2 linked regions of the Novipirellula caenicola genome follow. The protein of the gene in region 2 interacts with the protein of the main gene of each other region in a pairwise test. Links are inferred from orthologs where the notes say so. Each region holds a gene or a part of one and is shown on either strand. Other genes may lie near its edges.

Region 1 (4,282 bases), on a different replicon or contig from region 2:
CGACGACGATGGGTCGACACGACCTACCGAGTAAGGCGGCTCGACACTGGGCTGATGCTGGAATTCGCTGCGGTAACCAGGCACTCCATATTGGGGTTCAATCGCACTTTCGTACGGATAGGTGGACCCGCCGTAGGCAGGCGCGGTGTCGTAGCTGAATCCGGGGTAGGCCGAACCGTAATAGGTAGACCCACGGTAAATCGGCGTGTAACCGGTTGCGGGATAGCGATAGTAATCGCTGCCGTAGCCGATCCCACCATAGCCGAGACTGCCGTAGCCAAATCCGCTGTAGCCGTACGGATATCCACTGCCGATCGAAATGCTGAAACCCCGGCCCGAATATAGATTACTGCCGTAAAAGCCGCTACCAAAACCATAGCCGCCACCAAAGTGGCCATGATCATGATGGTGGTGATGATGATGATGCCCAGCGTGATGCCCACCCCCGTGATGTCCACCGCCGTGATGTCCACCGCCACGATTTTGGGCCATCAATGACGACTGGCCGAAAACCAATCCGGCAACCGCGATCCCAAACGCAACTCGACGCATATTAGAAAACAACATCAATCCTGGCTCCTGCGCGAAACATCGCGACACAATCGAAGGCCTGCTGACGAGATCGCTCGAACGCGATGCGGCGAGTTTAGGGACACATCCCTAAAACCATTCCAATCGCCGTCAGCCGTGCGCAATTCAACCACTTCTATCCTAGAACATGGCTAAGGATAGGCAAATGAATTACGCAAATTCCGTGACTGCCAATGACGGCACTTGTTTCCCATCGCAACGATCAGCAAACGCGTGGATGGTTGCCGCGAAAAGTGCCAGTCTTCACCTTGCTGGCGAAGGTCGTTACCTGCTTGATGATTTGCCCCGATTGCAAATCGCACCGGTGGGCCGAAAGGCACCGGGGCGTGCGTGGGACCCGGCCGCTGACGCGTCGCGGCTCAATAAATCAACAAGCCGTTGACGACTTGTTGATTTAGTGAAGGTTCCTGCGGCAAGGGGTGTAGGATGGACTTCCTAGTCCGTCAATGGTTGATTCGACGGACTAGGAAGTCCATCGTACGACCAAAACAACAAGCCGCCCGCGACTTCCGCTACGCCGAACTCGCACAACGCTAGCGCAAACGACTGCACCGCGTTCGGCAAATGGCATCTACTTTGATTTTTCTGCGGCTTTGTAGACGCTGGCCGAATGCACGTAGTGTTTGGCGGTTTCGATCAACCGCTTCCGCTGTTCTTCGCTGACATCGGCAATCACTTTGGCGGGAACGCCAACGGCCAATTTGCCCGCGGGGACCACGGTCCCCTCGGTTACCACCGCTCCGGCACCAATGATCGCACCGGCGCCGATTTTGGCCCGGCTGAGCACCACGGCACGGATCCCAATCAACGCACCGTCTTCGACCACCGCACCATGCACGACCGCCGAATGCCCCACGGTGACATCGTCACCGATGACGCAAGGCGAACCTTGGTCGGTATGCAACAGCGACAAGTCTTGGATGTTGGTCCGCTTGCCAATTTTGACGTACTCGGTATCTCCGCGAACAACCGATCCGAACCACACGCTCGAGGATTCTTCGATGGTCACGTCACCACAGATGGTGACGTTGTCCGCGATAAACGCTGACGAATCAATCTGCTCAGGCCGGAACACGGGATCAATTCGACGAGCTGACATGACGCCGGAACCTACTTCAAGAATTCGCGTTCAACAAACTTGGTATCGTGGCGACCTTCGAGGAATTCGAGGTGCTGCAAGACTTTGTCGTGAAAGGACGCCGTCGTGCAGATGCCTTCGACTTGCATTTCCCGCAGCGCCCGCCGCATCGTTGCGATCGCTTCGGCACGGGTGGGCCGATGAACGATCAATTTTCCGATCATCGAATCGTAGTAGGGCGGCACCGTGTAGCCGGCATAGACGTGCGAATCGAACCGCACGCCCAAACCGCCGGGAACAAACATCTTGTCGATGCGTCCAGGATTGGGCTGGAAATTTTTCTCGGGGTCTTCGGCATTGATGCGACATTCAATCGCGGCACCTTCGCATTTCACATCTTCTTGAGTGAACGAAAGTTTTTCGCCTGCGGCGACGCGAATCTGTTCTTTGATCAAATCGATTCCGGTGATCATTTCGGTGACCGGATGTTCGACTTGAATTCGCGCGTTCACTTCGATGAAGTAGAAATTGTTGTCGGCGTCGACAATGAATTCGACCGTGGCCGCATTGGTATACTCGGCTCCGCGGATCATTCTCACAGCGGCTTCGCAGATTTCGATTCGTCGCTCTTCCGGAAGACTCGGACTAGGCGCTTCTTCGATCAACTTTTGATGCCGTCGCTGGACGCTGCAATCGCGTTCGAACAAATGGCAAACGTTGCCGTGCGAATCGGCGATCACTTGGACTTCGACGTGACGAGGCGAACCGACGTAGCGTTCCAGGTAAACGCCGCCGTTACCAAATGCCGCTTCGGCTTCGGTACGAGCTTGCGAAACCGCGGTCGCCAACGTTTTTTCGTCCTCGGCAACCCGCATCCCTTTCCCACCGCCGCCAGCGGTCGCTTTGATCAAAACGGGGAAGCCAATTTTTTTGGCGACTTCGATCGCTTCGGCGTTGTCGTTGATCAACCCATCGCTGCCGGGAACGACCGGAACGTTGTTGGCGATGGCCATAGCGCGAGCGGTATTCTTATCGCCCAACTTTTCCATCGCTTGCGGGCTTGGACCGATGAACTCGAATCCGCTGGACCGGCACACTTCGTTGAAGTGAGCGTTTTCGGCCAAGAAGCCATAACCGGGATGAATCGCATCCACGCCGGCCACTTCGGCGGCCGCGATGATTTGGTCGATTTTTAGATAGCTGTCAACGCTACGCGGTTTACCAACGCAATACGCTTCGTCCGCCAATTTGACGTGCATCGAATCGGCATCGGCTTGGCTATACACCGCCACCGAACCGATTCCCATTTCACGACAAGCGCGGATCACGCGCAGAGCAATCTCGCCACGATTGGCAATCAGGATCTTTTTAATCACAGAGTTGTCTACGTTTTAGGCGTTCGGATCGATACGAAACATCGGCTTGCCGAAGTCCACCGGTTGTTGGTCGTTGACCAGGATCTCGACAACGGTTCCGCTGCATTCGGCGGGAATTTCGTTGAAGACCTTCATGGCCTCGACAATACACACGATTGTGTCTTCGGTAACGCGTTGACCGACTTTGACAAACGGCTCGGATTCGGGATTGGCCCGTGAATAAAACGTGCCGATCATCGGAGCGTCGATGGTGATCGTGTTCGCGCTTGCCGGAGGCGCCGCGGCGGCAGGGGCAGCCGCGGGTGCCGATGCGGCTGCGGGTGCCGGTGCAGCTGCGGCCGGCATGTACACCGGAGCGGCTGAGCCACGATTTAGTTTGATCTTCTCATCGCCTTGTTGGAGATCGACCTCCGACAATTCGTGTTCTTCCATCAACTCTACGATCATGCGAAGCCGATCGATATCGAAAATATCGGAACTTTGCTTTCCGCCTTTACTCATACTTGACTCACCGTCAGAAAGATTGACGTTCATGTAAATTTTGGGATGCGGAAGTTTTACAGCACCAACCGACAATCATCGAGACCCTTAGGTAGGGTAGTGAGCACTTCGCAACCAGTTTCCGTCACCAGTACATCATCTTCGATGCGAATGCCAAATTCGTTACCGATATACACTCCAGGCTCAACGGTGACAATCATACCCGCAGCGAGTTCATCTTCACAATTCGACGACATCCGCGGAGATTCGTGGATTTGCAGCCCAATTCCGTGCCCCAAACCGTGGTTAAACTTGTCTCCCAGCCCCGCTTTGCCGATCACGCCGCGAGCGATTTTATCGATTTCTTTGCCTTCGACTCCCGGTTTGATCGCGTCAATCGCCGCCATTTGAGCCTCTAACACGACTTCGTACGCCCGCTCAAACTCGCTAGAAACGTTGCCAACGGACAAGGTCCGCGTGATATCGCTGGCGTATCCCCGGTATTTTGCCCCCCAATCGATCAGCACCACGCCGTTCGTCGGCATAAAAATTTCCGCGGGATGATAGTGCGGCAAGGCGGCGGCGGCGTTAAACCCGACAATCGGCTTGAAACTTGCCGATTCAGCCCCCAAAAATCGCATTTTCGCTTCCAATTCATGTGCAATCGCCCGCTCAGTCCATTTCGGCGACAACATTGGCACGAGCGACTGAAAACTTCGCTGGGCGATCGAAACGGCCCCCCGAGTGGTCGCAATCT
Region 2 (4,201 bases):
TCTACCCGATGCTGGCCGATTCGAACACACGGATGCGACATCAAAAATCACTGCTGCAACCGGCAACGAAGAAAAAGACATCAAATGAGTCTCACGTCGGCTGGATGTTAGGGGTTCAAGTGATGGTGGCGGTGGCGGTCAATCCCGATGGCGACGTCGGAGGCGTCTTTGCAGGCACTCCCGAAGCGACCCGCCGTTGGTTCGAACGGCCTCGCCACAACGACGATGATTTTCCGCCATCGGCTTCATTGGTGATCGCGACGCTCGAAGGGACAAAACAACAGAACTCGTGGGCCAATTTGGCTCGTGCGGTCACGGCGGCGGCAACCCATACCGAGCCCGGTGGCACGATCGTGTTGTGGAGCCAGATTGATGATTCGCCGAGCGATCGACTTGTGTTGCGGCTCAGCAGCGATCGAGAACTCGATGAACTCGAGCACGATGATCCGCAGGACAGTGCAGAGGAGCTCGGCGACCAATCGCTGCTGGGCAAATCCGAAGACGGCTTTACGATTTGGGACGATTCGATCGCGATTGCCGATGCGATCGATCGCGTTCGCAGTGAATATCGAGTGCTACTGCACAGCAAACTTGGAACCGAGGTGGCGGAATCGCTTGGGCTTGGCGCGATCGAATCGCTTGACGCGCTGCAGCATCTCAGCAAATCGTTCGATAGTTGCGGTATCCTACGAGCGGCTCAGTATGCCGGTAGCACGTTCGATCTGCCGGTGACCGAGAGCGACTCGGAATAAAGCCGTTCGCTGTCACGCCCATCCAACTTTGCAAAGTCAAACCGAATGACCGAAGTCGCCATCGAGCTTGCCCATCGCTTTTGCCCTCACTGCGGTACCCCTAATGCCAACCCCGGCAGCATTCCGTTTCGCTGCGAGGCGTGTGGGTTTGCAAACTTCTTTGGCCCTTGCGGTGCGGTCGGCGCCTTGGTCACCAACGAACAAAACCAGTTGTTGTTGGTGCGACGCGCTCGCGACCCCGAGCGGGGCAAATGGGGGCTGCCGGGCGGGTTTGTTGACCGTGGTGAAACCATCGAACAGGCGCTGGCCCGAGAGGTGTTCGAAGAGACGCGGTTAAGAATCTCGACATACGATTTTTTGATGTCGCACCCAAACAACTATCACTATGGGCGAATCATTGTCGCGGTGATCGACATGTTCTTTGTGTGCAATGTCAGTAACGCCGCAGAGATTGCGCTGCAGGCTTCGGAACTGACCGAGTTCCGTTATGTCGACAAGGACTCGCCCCTGTTTGACCAGATGGCATTTCCTTCGAACCGATTGGCAATCGATCATTGGATCGCCTCTGACTCAACCGATTGATTCAAACAATCAGCGTCCTTACGCAACCATTTGCCCCTGCCAACTTGAGTTCGGTCGGCGCATAAAAAAAGCTCCCGGAAAGTACGTAATCCTAGGGGGGCGGAGGACAACGCGCTTCAGTTCCGGGAGCCGGTGGATTGGGGGTTCGACTCAGTAGATACATCCTTGTATCAACTGGACGAACTCAACATTGCAAAATCATAGTCGCCGACGCAAGTTCACATCCGTGTGAAATTAACTTCGACGTGTTCCGCAGCAACAAATAAATTCGTCACCAAGTGCAGAATCGTCATGATTCCTTAATGCCTCTCGCTGGGCGACACGCTGGGTGTCACTCAGTGATGGGCGAAGAATAGAGGTTAGCTTTTACTCTGGTCAAGACGAGTTTTCCAAAACTCGAAAATTGTTTCAGAATCGTTTGTTTTTACGGCAAAAAACGGCGTTTTCACTGCGATACATCCGGCGCATCGAATCGACCACGTGGTGTGTTTCGGTAAACAAGTTTGACATCATTGTCTCCGAGACGCTGTAGACTTACCAATCGCAGTGCAGCCGCCTCGGCAACGCTGGCAAACCCTTCGCCTGCGACGGGGCCGAGCGCACGGTGACCCCCAAACACTTTGGCGCCGATATACACTTCGTATTGATCAATCGCATCGGCGGTTAAAAAACTCGCCATCAATTTACCGCCTCCTTCAATCATCACGTTGGTCATGCCTTGACCGCCAAGAAAATCAAGCGTTTGATGGATCATCTGCACCAAATTGGAACTGGTACAGCGATAAACGCTTGCACCAAGCTGCTCGAGCTCGGCAACGTCCGACGAACCAATCCGCGGCGAGACGATCAACAACACCGGCACTTCGGTCGCCGATTGTATCAGACGCGAACGCGTCGTGGGCAAGCGGTTGGCACAGAACACGACTCGCGTTGCCGTGCGAACTCCGGCCGGCCGTGCGGTCAACATCGGATCGTCGGCCATGACGGTTCCCATTCCCACGGCAATCGCATCGACGCGGCCTCGCAGTGCGTGAACATCAGCCCGTGAGGCCTCGTTTGAGATCCACTGACTCTGGCCCGTGCTGGTCGCAATCCGGCCGTCGACGGTCATTGCCCATTTCGCAATCGTGAACGGCCGACCGGTTTTCAACCGTTTCAAATAAGGCGCATTCAGTTCGCGTGCTTGCTGCTCGAGCACACCGACGCGTGTTTCGATTCCAGCACGCTGCAGCTGCGCCAAGCCGCCACCATCAACTCGTTCAAACGGATCGGCCATCGCCACGACAACGCGGCTGATTCCGGCAGCGATCAAGGCGTCCGAGCAAGGAGGGGTCTTGCCATGATGACAACACGGTTCGAGCGTCACGTAGGCGGTCGCGCCGCGAGCGTCACCGGCGTCGCGAAGTGCGTGGACTTCGGCATGCGGCCCGCCGAACCGCTGATGGTACCCTTGGCCGATCACTTGATCGTCACGCACGATCACGCACCCGACCATCGGATTCGGTTCGACCGATCCGCGTCCCTGTTCGGCCAAGCCGAGCGCGAGACGCATCAAGTCATCATCGGTTTCGAAACGAGAAGAGTTCATCAGCGATGGAGTTCAGCGGCGTAAGATCACACAGAAAGAAAGTGCAATAGGCTTTTGGATCTGTCGTCAAAAGCAGTGACAGGCGGGCAGCCTGTCACACAGGAAGCTTGACAGGCTGGAAGCCTATCCCACACCCCACGTAGCGAAAGTCGCGAAGACTTTCGTTTCCTCATGCCCCGCGAAACTCTTGACGAGTTTCGCTACGAAAAGACCGTACTGCCACGACAGGCTGGAAGCCTATTTCACGATCTAATCCATTCCGGGAACCCACAGTTTGCTGCCGCCACCGGCTGCTGGATCCGCCGGAGGTGCTGCGGCAGCGCCGCCGCCATCGGGAGTCCAAATGCCGCCTGTTGCAGGTTCTGCACCTGCGGGAGCAACACCGCCGCCTGGGGCAGGACCACGTCGCGGGCTGCCGTCGGGACGAATCAGCCCCATCGAAATCAGCATCTGCTGCAACTGTGCCATCACTTCGGGCTCGTTGCCGTAACGCTGCGTCAACGTTTCGATTGCCTTTTGGAATCCCTCGCCATCACCCGCTTGCAGTCGCAAACTGACTTCGCTGAGCAGCAGATTGGCAGTCGGCAATTGATTGGCTTCGGCGAACGCCTTTGCTTCGTCAATCGTCGCGATCGCCGTCTTGGCGTTACCCGACGCGTTGACCAAGGTGGAATAGGCCAACAACTTCGCCATCTTTTGATCTTCTGGCAAATCGGCTTCGATCAGTCGTTTTGCGAAATGACGAATCGCCGGAGTCGATGAGATCTGTTGTGCTCGCTGCAACAGGTACAAGCAGGACTCTTCGTTGAGTTGGCTCGAATCGATCCGGTTCAAATCGGTGTTGGCAACCGATTCGATCTCGTCGTCGCTGATCACCAACGGAGGCAGCGGCTGGATTTTGGCGAGTCGATAGACCTCGCCGAGCACCTCGTCGCCTTTGGAGATGATCGCGTCGTACTGTTCAGCGACACGCACGACCACGGTTCGCTCGAGCAATTTCGAATCATCGTCGGCGGTTTCGACCAACGATGCGTTGCCAAGAATGCCCCATTTTGCGTTGGCAATGGCCAAAGGCATTCTTGTGTTGGTCAGTTGTTCTTGCATCGCGTCGGCTTCCACCGCGCTGGCCTTGAATCGCACCATGGCGACTTGCGGTTGTACCACCGCCAAGAACGGAAGCGGATCGCTTGGCTTCTGATTCAGCTGGACCGAATCCCCCACAGCCTTCTGGATTTGAGTTCGCACTTCGTCCAGAACCGACGAAGTGACGTCGTGGACC

The links.
Region 1: the proteins of ribD (region 2) and accC interact in binary tests that used the Escherichia coli proteins (3 or more experiments, as listed by UniProt). The link is inferred for Novipirellula caenicola from one-to-one orthologs.

The regions. Positions count from the first base shown.
Region 1 is NZ_BAABRO010000001.1:719,830-724,111, forward strand. Bases 874-3,851 are described here. They hold accC (acetyl-CoA carboxylase biotin carboxylase subunit), read right to left. Parts: upstream 3,046-3,851; coding sequence 1,702-3,045; downstream 874-1,701. Other genes in these bases: ABEA92_RS02505 (hypothetical protein), read left to right, coding at 874-973; ABEA92_RS02510 (gamma carbonic anhydrase family protein), read right to left, coding at 1,163-1,690; accB (acetyl-CoA carboxylase biotin carboxyl carrier protein), read right to left, coding at 3,061-3,546; ABEA92_RS02525 (M24 family metallopeptidase), read right to left, coding at 3,603-3,851. In the rest of the region: ABEA92_RS02500 (hypothetical protein), read right to left, coding at 1-567; more of ABEA92_RS02505, read left to right, coding at 737-873; more of ABEA92_RS02525, read right to left, coding at 3,852-4,282. UniProt on the Escherichia coli protein: This protein is a component of the acetyl coenzyme A carboxylase complex; first, biotin carboxylase catalyzes the carboxylation of the carrier protein and then the transcarboxylase transfers the carboxyl group to form malonyl-CoA.
Region 2 is NZ_BAABRO010000025.1:2,421-6,621, reverse strand. The notes cover bases 852-3,748. They hold ribD (bifunctional diaminohydroxyphosphoribosylaminopyrimidine deaminase/5-amino-6-(5-phosphoribosylamino)uracil reductase RibD), read right to left. Parts: upstream 2,923-3,748; coding sequence 1,780-2,922; downstream 852-1,779. Other genes in these bases: ABEA92_RS28020 (tetratricopeptide repeat protein), read right to left, coding at 3,172-3,748; ABEA92_RS28030 (NUDIX hydrolase), read left to right, coding at 852-1,334. Also shown: ABEA92_RS28035 (lactate racemase domain-containing protein), read left to right, coding at 1-752; more of ABEA92_RS28030, read left to right, coding at 798-851; more of ABEA92_RS28020, read right to left, coding at 3,749-4,201. UniProt on the Escherichia coli protein: Converts 2,5-diamino-6-(ribosylamino)-4(3h)-pyrimidinone 5'-phosphate into 5-amino-6-(ribosylamino)-2,4(1h,3h)-pyrimidinedione 5'-phosphate.